DNA from 2 places in the Thioalkalivibrio sp. ALJ4 genome. Region 2 is predicted to be linked to the other one. Evidence: riboswitches for the same ligand, from Rfam matches in the RefSeq annotation. Region 2 holds a riboswitch; the other holds the start of a gene.
What was found. A riboswitch is a leader RNA that binds a small molecule or an ion and turns the genes downstream of it on or off. The one in region 2 is predicted to bind cobalamin.

Region 1 (5,464 bases), on a different contig from region 2:
ATCGCGGTGATCACGCCGACGGGCAACTGCTCCGGGGCAATCATCGTACGGGCGAGGGTGTCGGCCAGCGTCAGCAGGATGCCGCCGCCGAGTGCCGAGGCCGGCAGGATCACGCGCTGGTCGTTGCCGAAGATCAGCCGGAGCATGTGCGGCACGATCAATCCGACAAATCCGACCGCGCCGACCTGCATCACGGCCGTAGCAGTGATCAGTGCCGCGACGACGTAGATCGTCCATTCCACCGGCCGCACGGCCACGCCCAGTGCGGCCGCCTGCATCGGGCCGCGCGCCAGCACGTTGAGCGTCCGTCCCAGGGGCAGGGCCAGCAACACGACCAGCACCAGCACACCCCAGGCGGGGTAGGGGTTGCGGGCGTGGGAGACATCGCCCATCAGCCAGTACAGCATCCCGGGCAGCTCCGCGGTCGGGCTCACGGCGAGCAGGAAGCTGATCACGGCGCCCCAGCCGGCCGCCACGACCACGCCGGTCAGCAGCAATCGGGTCGGCGTCCAGCTGCCGGTGCCGTGCGCCAGGCCGAACACGATCACCGTGGACAGCAGCGCGCCTGCGAATGCGGCGACCGAGACCGAGAACATCGACAGCCCCGCGAGCATGGCCAGCAGGGCACCCACCGAAGCCCCGCCGGAGAGGCCCAGCACATAGGGATCGGCCAGCGGATTGCGCAGCAACACCTGCATCAGGGCACCGGCGACGCCCAGCAGCCCGCCGGCGGCGAATGCGGCCAGGGCGCGTGGCAGGCGCAGTTCCAGTACCAGCGTGTTGTGCAGGCGGCTCCCTTCGCCCTGAATCACCGCGAGCAGGTCGCCGGGAGCAATGGCGACGCTGCCATAGGCCAGCGCGATCAGGATCGCAAGCAGCGACGCCGGGAGCAGGACCCCCGTGGCGAGGAGGAAGGAGCGCGTCACGGCTGGTCAGTCGTCCCGGCGTGAACGGGCCCGTTCCAGCTCTTCGCACATCAGCCGGGTCCCTTCGGCAATCCGCGGGGTGTGACGCTGGAGCAGCGACGGCGGGATAAAGAACAGGTTGTCGCGCTGCACCGCGGTCATGTCCTCCCATTGTTCCCAGGCAATTACCCAGTCCGGCCGGTCTTCGCCCATGCCGCCGCCGATGATCACCTCCGGATCGGCCTCGATCACGGCCTCGCGGTCCATGCGCGGCACCAGGCGGTCCAGGTGGCCGAACACGTTCTTGCCCCCGCACAGGCGGATGGCCTCGCCGATCAGGTGATCGTCGTTGACCGTCATCAGGGGCTGTTCCCAGACCTGGTAGAACAGCGGGACCGGGTCACGGTCGGAATAGTCCAGCCGCAACGTCTCGATCTCGTCGAGAAAGGCCTGCACCGCCGCTTCGCCGCGTTCCTCGGTACCGGCCAGCTGCGCCATGCGACGCATGCTGGAGGCCACGCCCTCGAAACTGCGCGGCTCCGAGACATAGACGTTCAGCCCCAGATCGCGCAGGCGCTCGATCTGCGAGCTGGAGTTGCCACTGCGCCAGGCGACCACCAGGTCCGGGTCCATCTCGACCACACGTTCCAGGTCGATGCGGCTGTAGCCACCGACTCGCGGGATCATCTCCGCCTCCGGCGGGAAGTCGCTGTGCTGCGTGACGCCGACCAGCTGCTCTCCGGCGCCGACGGCGAACAGGACTTCCGTGATGTGCGGGGCCAGGGTGACGATACGTTCGGCGGGCCGGTCGAGCGTGACCTCGCGATCGTCATCGTCGGTCACCGTGACCGGTTCGGCCAGTGTCGGCCCCGCGCACAGGAATAGCGCGGCAAGGGCCGTTAACTGGCGTTTGAGGGAAGTGAAAGTCATTAAAAATCCGACTGTTGTGGATTGTTCGTAACGTAAACAATACCGTGTTTTCGGGGCGCCGCACGGGCAGCGAAAGCGCCTCATCATAGCAGCAAGGGCAAGATGGTTTGGTGCCCAAATTGGTCGGGGGCACCCTGAGCGCGTATCATAATCCGCTTTCGTCAGGTGCCTGCAGTTGGCAGGTGAAACGGGAAGCTGGTGCAAGTCCGGCGCTGCCCCCGCAACGGTAAGCGAGCGGTAAATCGCTCGGCAGACTGGCCACTGGGTCCTGTGCCCGGGAAGGCGTCTGCCGGTCGGCATCGTCCGACGCTCGCAAGCCCGGAGACCGGCCTGGCGGTGATTCATCCTGCGACCGTGCGGCGGGCAACGGTCGAGGGCGCAGGTGCGTTCCTAAAAGCCTGTTCCTTCGTGTCTTCGCCGCGCCGTCGCCTCGACGGAACCTCATGACGGCCCCAGCTCCCAACCAGTCAGAAGAGAATCCGAACGCGTTCGCCTCGGCGGAGCGCGCAGCGGTCTATCGCGTGATCGGCGAGCGCCGGGACATGCGGCATTTCCGCCCGGACCCGGTGGACGCCGATACCCTGCGGCGCCTGCTGGAGGCCGCGCACCAGGCGCCCAGCGTGGGCTACATGCAGCCCTGGCGCTTTCTGCGGGTGACCGACGCGCGGCTGCGCGATGCGTTGCACGGGCATGTGGCGGCGGAGCAGACACGCACGGCCGAGGCCTGCGGCGAGCGTGCCGCCGAGGTGCACCGGCTGAAGCTCGAAGGTATCCGCGATGCGGGCGAGCTGCTGGTGGTCGCGTTGACCGATGGGCGCGAGCGCTACGTGCTGGGTCGGCGCACCATCCCGGAGATGGACCTGTGCTCCGCCGCGTGTGCGATCCAGAACCTGTGGCTCGCGGCCCGGGCCGAGGGCCTGGGCATGGGCTGGGTGTCGCTGTTCGACCCGGACTGGCTGGCCGGCGAGCTGGGGATGCCGGAAGGGGCGTGGCCGATCGCGATCCTTTGTCTGGGTCATGTGGATGCGTTCTACGAGCGGCCGATGCTGGAAACCGAGGGCTGGGATCAGCGACGGTCGCTGGACGAACTGGTGTTCGAGAATCGCTGGGGCAGCCGTACCGACGCACCCGGCGGTTCCTCAGCGAGTGGATGACCCGATGCTGATCGCGTTCCTCACGCTGCTTGGTGCGCTGGTGCTGGATCGCCTGATCGGCGATCCGCGCCGCTGGCACCCGCTGGCCGGGTTCGGGCTGCTGGTGCAGCGCCTGGAGGCCCGGTTCTACCGCGATGGTCGGGCCCGCGGCGCGCTGCTGCTGGCCGTCCTGGTGGTGCCCTTTGTGCTGCTGACGGTCTGGTTGCAGCAGCTCCTGCCGGTCTGGCTGGTAGGGCTGCTGGTACTGGCGTTGGCGCTGGGCTGGCGCAGCCTCGACGAGCACGCCGAGCGCGTGGCCCGGGCGCTGGAGGCCGGCGATCTGGGCCAGGCGCGGCAGCAGGTGCAGATGCTGGTCAGCCGCGACAGCGAGGCCCTGGATGTGGCAGGGGTCAGCGGCGCGGCGGTGGAGTCGGTACTGGAGAACGGCAACGATGCCCTGTTCGGCACCATTTTCTGGTTCCTGGTGGCCGGTGCGCCGGGGGTGGTGCTGTATCGCCTGGTGAACACGCTGGATGCGATGTGGGGCTACCGCAATGCGCGTTACACGCGCTTTGGCTGGACCGCGGCGCGGCTGGATGACCTGCTGAACTGGGTCCCGGCGCGCATGACCGCGCTGTCCTATGCCTTGGCCGGGCGCACTCGCGATGCCCTGCAGTGCTGGGGCGAGCAGGCCGCGGCCTGGAAGAGCCCGAACGCTGGGCCGGTAATGGCCGCTGGGGCGGGCGCACTGGGGCTGGTGCTGGGCGGTGCCAGCCAGTATCACGGCGAGCGTCAGTGGCGTCCGCGCCTGGGGATGGGCGCGGCACCGGATGCCGCCGGCATCCGTGCGGCGATGGGGCTGGTGGATCGGGCGCTGGCGCTGTGGATGGGCGTGCTTGTCATCGGGGTGAGCCTTGCGATCTTCTGAGCTGAACAGAGCGCGGCCGGCACCGACCGGGGCCGTGCTAACCCAGGTGCATGGTGGCGGACTGCGCGCAGCTGCCAGGCATTACGGGGTGGCGCCGGAGCAATGGCTGGACCTGTCTACCGGCATCAACCCGCACGGCTATCCGCTGCCCATGCCCCCGGCGGACGTCTGGGCGCGCCTGCCGGAGCCCGACGACGGTCTGGAAGCGGCCGCGGCGCGGTACTACGGCTGCAAAGGGCTGTTGCCCCTGGCGGGCTCGCAGGCGGCCATCCAGCTGCTGCCACAGCTTCGCCCCGCGGCTGCTCGGGTTGGCCTCCTCGCGCCCAGTTACAACGAACACGCGCGGGCCTGGCGCATGGCCGGGCATCGGGTCGAGGCGCTTCCTGCGCTTGGCGACGCGGCGCCGGCCGCGATCGAGGCACGCCTGCCGCAGCTGGATGTGCTGGTACTGGTCAACCCGAACAACCCGACTGGACTGCGCGTGACCGTGGAGACGCTGCTGCGCTGGCATAAGGGGCTTGCGGCACGCGGCGGGTGGCTGGTGGTGGACGAGGCCTTCATGGATACCAGCCCCCGGCACAGCCTGTTGGCGGCCGACCCGGGCACGGACCTGGGCCCGGGGCTGCTGGTGCTGCGGTCGCTGGGCAAGTTCTTCGGTCTGGCCGGGGCGCGGGTCGGATTCCTGGCGGCGGAGCCGGCGCTGCGGGCGGCGCTGGCGGAGCGGCTGGGTCCGTGGGCGCTGTCTGGCCCGGCGCGCTGGGCGGCCACCCGAGCGCTGGAGGATCGCGCCTGGCAGGAGCAGACGCGCGCGAACCTGACCGCGGCGGGTGCGCGGTTGGAAGAGCTGCTGCGGCGGTACGGAATCGCTACCGAAGGTGGCACCGCACTGTTTCGCTGGGGGCGCCGCGATGATGCGGTCGCGGTTCAGGATGCGCTGGCGCGACAGGCGATCCTGGTGCGGCGTTTCGACGACCCCGCCAGCCTGCGTTTCGGGCTGCCGGGCGACGAGGCCCAATGGCACCGCCTGGAACAGGGACTGGAGGCGTTGTGAGCGCGACCACGCTGATGGTGCAGGGGACCACCTCGGATGCCGGCAAGAGCGTGCTGGTGGCCGGTCTGGCGCGGGTGCTGCATCGCCGTGGGCTGTCGGTGGTGCCGTTCAAGCCGCAGAACATGGCGCTGAACAGTGCAGTGACCCTGGACGGCGGCGAGATCGGGCGTGCCCAGGCCCTGCAGGCCGCCGCCTGTGGCCTGGAGCCGCATACCGACATGAATCCGGTGCTGCTCAAGCCCAGTTCCGATCAGGGGGCGCAGGTGATCATCCACGGCCGTCCTGCGGCCGAGCTGGATGCTCGTGCCTACCATGACTACAAGCCCGTCGCCCGCGAGGCCGTGCTGGCCTCGCATCGACGGCTGACCGCGCAGTATGCGCACGTGCTGGTGGAAGGGGCGGGCTCGCCGGCAGAGATCAACCTGCGCGCAGGCGATATCGCCAACATGGGGTTTGCCGAGGCGGTGGACTGTCCGGTGATCCTGGTCGCGGATATCGACCGCGGCGGCGTGTTCGC
Region 2 (5,464 bases):
GGCATCTGGAGATGCTGCCGGAGCGGCCGGGGCAGGAGCGCCTGGTGTGGCCGTCGCCGCTGGAGACCGCGCTGGACTGGATCGAGGCGCGCGCCGGGCAGCCGCTGTGCGTGCTCGCCAGCGGTGACCCCTTCTGGTTCGGGGTGGGCGCGACCCTGATGCGGCGTTTTCCGGTCGCGCAGACCTGCGTCTGGCCGGCGCCCTCGGCGTTCAGCCTGGCCGCCGCGCGCATGGGCTGGCCGCTGCAGCAGACCCGCTGCCTGTCGGTGCACGGCCGGCCGATGGAGGCGCTGCGGCCCTGGCTGCATGACGGCGCGCGACTGCTGATCCTGAGCCGCGACGGGGATACCCCGGCGGAACTGGCGCACTGGCTGACCGGGCTCGGCTTCGGCGATTCCACCCTGACCGTATTGCAGTCCCTGGGTGCGGACCGCGAGGCGGCGGTCCGCGCGCGCGCCGGGGCCTGGCCGGAGGTCGCGATCGAGGCGCTGAACACGGTGGCGCTGGAGTGCCGGGCCGATCCGGCGGCGCAGGTGCTGGCGGCCAGTGCCGGCCGGCCGGAGGCGCAGTTCGAGCAGGACGGCCAGATCACCAAGCGCGAGGTGCGGGCGGTGGCGCTGGCCCTGCTGGCGCCCGGACGCGGCGAGCGGCTGTGGGACGTGGGCGCCGGCTCCGGAGCCATCGGCATCGAGTGGATGCTGACGGATCCGGCCAACACCGCCGTGGCCATCGAGCCGCGCGCGGAGCGCCTGGAACGCATCGCGCGCAACGCGAGCACGCTGGGGGTGCCGGCGCTCCGTCCCATCCACGGGCGGGCGCCGGAGGCACTGGGAGACCTGCCGCCACCCGACGCGATCTTCATCGGCGGCGGGCTGACCACGCCGGGGCTGGTGGAGCACTGCATCGGCCAACTGCGCCCGGGCGGGCGGCTGGTCGCCAGCAGCGTGACCGTGGAAGGGGACGCGGTGCTGGCGGCGGCGCACGAGCGCCACGCCGGCGAGCTCACGCGGATCAACGTCAGCCGCGCGGAGCCGCTGGGAGGCATGGCCGGCTGGCAGCCGCTGCGGCCGGTGACCCTGTGGTCGCTGCGCCGGAGCTGAGGGAAACGCCGAGCGGGGCGCATGTCCGGGTGACCCCCGGCGTCGGCTTCGCCTCGGCCTGCACGGCCGGCGAGCTGGAGGCACTGGTCCGCGAGGTGCTGGCCGAGGCGCACGCCGGGTTGCGGGCGGGGGGCGGCGAGGCGATCGAGATCCGGCAGCTGGCGGCCCCGGCGCACAAGGGCGACAGCCCGGTGCTGTGGACGGCCGCGCGCGACCTGGAGCTGGAGCCGGTGTTCGCGTCGGCGGCCGCGCTGGCCGAGCACGACGCTGCCCTGTCCACGGACTCCTCGCGCTCGCGTGCCGCCGCCGGGGTCGGTTCGGTGGCGGAGGCGGCGGCGCTGGCGGTGGCCGGCGACGGGGCGCGCCTGCTGCTGCCGCGGCGGCTCTCGGCACGGGCGAGCTGCGCGGTGGCCGTGCGGACGGTGAACGGGACAGACGGGAATTTCGAGGAGTTTTGATGACGGTTCATTTTGTCGGAGCGGGGCCCGGTGCGGCCGATCTGCTGACTTTGCGCGGGCGCGATCGTATCGCGGCCTGCCCGGTATGCCTGTATGCCGGTTCGCTGGTGCCGGAGGTGGTGCTGGAACATGCCCCGGAGGGGGCGCGCGTGGTCAACACCGCGCCACTGACGCTGGACGCGATCATGGAGGAGATCGAACGCGCCCACGCGGCGGGCCAGGACGTGGCGCGCCTGCACTCCGGCGATCTTTCGGTCTACAGCGCGCTGGGCGAGCAGACCCGCCGGCTGGAGGCGGCCGGGATCGACTACAGCATCACGCCTGGAGTGCCGGCGTTCTCTGCCGCCGCGGCGACCCTGGGGCGGGAACTGACGGTGCCGGAGGTGGCGCAGTCGTTGGTGCTGACGCGCACGCCGGGGCGGGCGTCCTCCATGCCGGAGCGCGAACGGCTGGCGAGCTTTGCCGCCACCGGGGCGACCCTGGCGATCCACCTGTCGCTGCACAATATCGAGACCGTGGTCGAAGACCTGCGGCCGCACTATGGCTGCGACTGCCCGGTGGCGATCGTGTTTCGCGCCAGCTGGCCGGACGAGACCGTGGTGCGCGGTTCGCTGGGGAATATCGCGGAGCGGGCGCAGGCCCTGACCACGCGGCGCTCGGCGCTGATCCTGGTGGGGCCGGCGCTGGACCCGGGGGATTTTCGCGACAGTGCGCTGTACGACCCGTCGCACGTGCGCCGTTACCGCGGCATGGACGGGGACTAAGCGGTGGCGCCCCTGATCTTCCGCAGGCAGGGATAACGCCGGTGGGTGTTGTGGGACACGGGGCTTTTCGCCTGCAAGCAGGCTCCCACATCGCCAGGAACCTGTAGGAGTCTGCTTGCAGGCGAAGGCGGTTTCTTCCCGATCAGGGTCATGGCAAGGGGCCGCCATGCGGCGGCCCCTTGGTTCCCGGCCGGTTTAGCGGCGGCGGTAGTTGTCGTGGCAGGCCAGACAATGGTGGCGCACGCCGTTCAGGGCCTCGGTGGCGCGAAGCTGGAAGTCTTCGTTCTCCAGGTCGTCGGCCGACTCCACCTTGCGCTGCAGTCGTTCGGCGGCCTCGCGGTAGGCTGCCTTGTACTCGGAGAACTCCGGGTCCTCCCAGGCCGCGGGCAGGGCCCCGGGTTCGCCGTCCCGCGCTGGTGTCTCGCGTGCGAACCAGGTTTCGATGTCGTCGGCGCGGCGCGCCAGTTCCTCGGCCAGACCGGGCAGACGTTCGGCGAATGGTGCGTCATAACGCAGGATCTGCTCGATGCTGCGGTAGGTGGCCGAGGTGCCCTGCATGCTCTGCTGACGGAAGCGCTGGAAGGCCTCGGTCGCATCCACTTTGGCCGGATCGTCCAGGGTCTCGTCATAGTCGCCCCAGGGGCCCGGCATTGTGACAGTGACCTCCGCGGTGGCCGGGCTGCCGGTGGCAGCCAGCAACAGGATCGCAAAGAGGGTGGTTCTCAACGGGTGGTGGATCGGTTGCATCCAGTTCATGTCGATTCTCCCGGTCATTTCTCAGAAGCGGAACTGGTGCTGCAGGTGCAGCTCCCAGTCCGAGGTGTCGGTGTCGCGGTCCAGCCACATCAGTTGGGTCTTGTGCCGCTGGCCACGGTGATACCAGTTGAGGCCGGCACCCCATTCACGCTGCCAGCGCTCGTCAGTGCCAAGATCGTCGCCTGCGTCGTGGCGCAATACGGCGTGGCGCGCGGCGAACTCCAGTCCCTCCACCGGCAGCGACTGCGCCAGTTCCAGTTCGGCCCCCAGGTCGTGGTAGCTCGCGGTGCGGTCGGGGGAGACATCGCGGCGGAAGGCCGCCAGCGACAGCGAGGTATGGGCGAACTTGACCACCGCGTCGGCGGTGGCGGTGATCCAGTCGGCGCGTTGGTTGGCCACCGTGTCTTCGATGCCGCGGCTCCAGTCGCGCAGGTGGTTGCGGCTGGCGGCCTGTACGCCGGCGCCCAGGGCGACGGTGCGCTCCACGGCCTGGCCTAACGTGGTGTTGTCACGTGGGACTGCGCCGACCGGGGCCCACGCGCCGCGCGCGCTGAACAGGTGGCCGGATGTGGAGGGGCGATCGTCGCGCTGATCCAGACGCCCGCGACCGTCAAACACGCCGATGGCCCATGCCCGGTTGTCGCCGGCGCCGCCCAGCAGGGCGATACCGGTGTCGCGGCCGGCCGGAACCTCGAACTGGTTGCCGGCGATGCTCAGTTCGGTGAACAGGCGGTTGGGTCCGCCGATATCCCGCGACAGGCCGAAGGGGACCGTAAACTGGCCAGCCCGCAGGCCCAGGTGTTCACCCAGTGCGTACTGCAACCAGATGTCGCGCATGGACAGCTCGCCGCTGCTGAAATCCGGCTGCAGGCGGAAGCTCAGATCGGGGTGGAACAGGGTGCCCGAGGTGTCCAGCCAGGCACGACGGAAGTCGAATTCGCTGCTGGAGCCATCCGGGTCTCGTTCGTAGCTGTAGCGGCCCTGGATCAGCGGATCCAGGGTGACCTGCAGGCCGTCTTCCGCGTCGCCGAATTCGAAGCCGGCTTGTGCCGGCGCGATGCCCGCGGCCGTCATCAGGCACAGGGTGGCCAGGGCCGGGACGGCATGCTGTCCCGGTCGGAGATGGGTATGGTTCATTGTTGGGTTGCTCCCTTGGACGCGCGACCCCGCACGCCGTGGATGAAACGACGCCGGAAGCTGGACAGGGAGCAGGGGAGGCCGGGCGATGCGAGCACGCCGGACTGGCCCGCTCGGCCGCCCACCGCGGCGTCGGGTGTCGTCCAGGCCGGTCTCCGGACTCGCGAAGTGGATGCGCGATGCATCCAGGGCGGATCGCCTTCCCGCGGGCATCCCGGGGATGCGCCGCAGTGGCATTGGATCCGCCCGTCTCCGCCTACCGTTGCGGGGGCAGTGCCGGCCTTGCGAATGTCGATTCGCGCACCGGCTTCCCGATTATCCCCGGCGGCTGAGCGCCGGGGCACCTAGAGAGGGGCGAACCGTAATGGAGGGAAAAGGGGGGGTCAAGTTTGTCCGGGTATCCCGGGAAACGGTGTAGTGGGGGCGAACCCGGCTCCCCTGGAGGCTGATAATTGATGCAGATCATCTCCGGGGCGGATTTTGATCGCGACCAGGTTTCCGCGTCTGTAGGGTGGGTTTTAAGTGGTTTGGACCGAGTCTATTTCGGTTCGCGCCGATATCCGCTTCTCAGATGTCTGTTACTCATCTGTTACTCAAGGGAGACCTGTATGAAAACGCTTTCCGGATTCCGCATGACGGCGCTGGCGGCTTGTGCAGCCGTCGCGTTCGGGGCCGCAGCCCCGGCCGTGGCCGATACCGACTATTCCGAATACCGCGACGTGTTCGAGCCGCTGCCGGCGCTGCCGCCGATCCCGGCGGACAACTCGATGACCAAGGAGAAGATCGAGCTGGGCAAGATGCTGTTCTTCGAGCCGCGCATCTCCAGCTCCGGCGTGATCTCCTGCGCCACCTGCCACAACCCGGCGCTGGGCTGGGCGGACCGCATCCCGCGCGCGGTGGGCCATGACGGCCAGGTTGGCGAGCGCAATACCCCGACCGTGCTGAATTCCGGCTTCTTCACGGCCCAGTTCTGGGATGGCCGCGAGGACGATCTGGAAGGCCAGGCCCTGGGCCCGATCCAGGACGCGATCGAGATGGCGATGCCGCTGGAGGAGGCGATCGCGCGCCTGGAGGAGTTCAACGAGTACCAGGAGAAGTTCGAGGCCGCCTATCCCGATTATGACGGCGACAACGTGATCAATACCGACCACGTGGCCAAGGCCCTGGCGACGTTCCAGCGCACGCTGAACACCCCGAATTCGCCGCTGGATCGCTGGCTGGTCGGGGACGAGGGTGCGATGAGCGAGCA

Region 1: linked by a shared signal. The riboswitch ahead of bluB (5,6-dimethylbenzimidazole synthase) and the one ahead of C936_RS0108635 (porin) in region 2 are both predicted to bind cobalamin.

What each region holds. Positions count from the first base shown of each region.
Region 1 covers NZ_KB897921.1:6,969-12,432, reverse strand. The annotation lists gene C936_RS0113175 (iron ABC transporter permease) at 1-926, opposite strand, end outside; gene C936_RS0113170 (cobalamin-binding protein) at 933-1,835, opposite strand; cobalamin riboswitch at 1,982-2,184, shown strand; gene bluB (5,6-dimethylbenzimidazole synthase) at 2,279-2,989, shown strand; gene cbiB (adenosylcobinamide-phosphate synthase CbiB) at 2,994-3,896, shown strand; gene cobD (threonine-phosphate decarboxylase CobD) at 3,985-4,947, shown strand; gene C936_RS0113150 (cobyric acid synthase) at 4,944-5,464, shown strand, end outside.
Region 2 covers NZ_KB897918.1:511,988-517,451, forward strand. The annotation lists gene C936_RS0108615 (bifunctional cobalt-precorrin-7 (C(5))-methyltransferase/cobalt-precorrin-6B (C(15))-methyltransferase) at 1-1,100, shown strand, start outside; gene C936_RS0108620 (cobalamin biosynthesis protein) at 1,130-1,558, shown strand; gene cobM (precorrin-4 C(11)-methyltransferase) at 1,558-2,322, shown strand; gene C936_RS0108630 (cytochrome c) at 2,518-3,078, opposite strand; gene C936_RS0108635 (porin) at 3,100-4,215, opposite strand; cobalamin riboswitch at 4,344-4,578, opposite strand; gene C936_RS0108640 (cytochrome-c peroxidase) at 4,848-5,464, shown strand, end outside.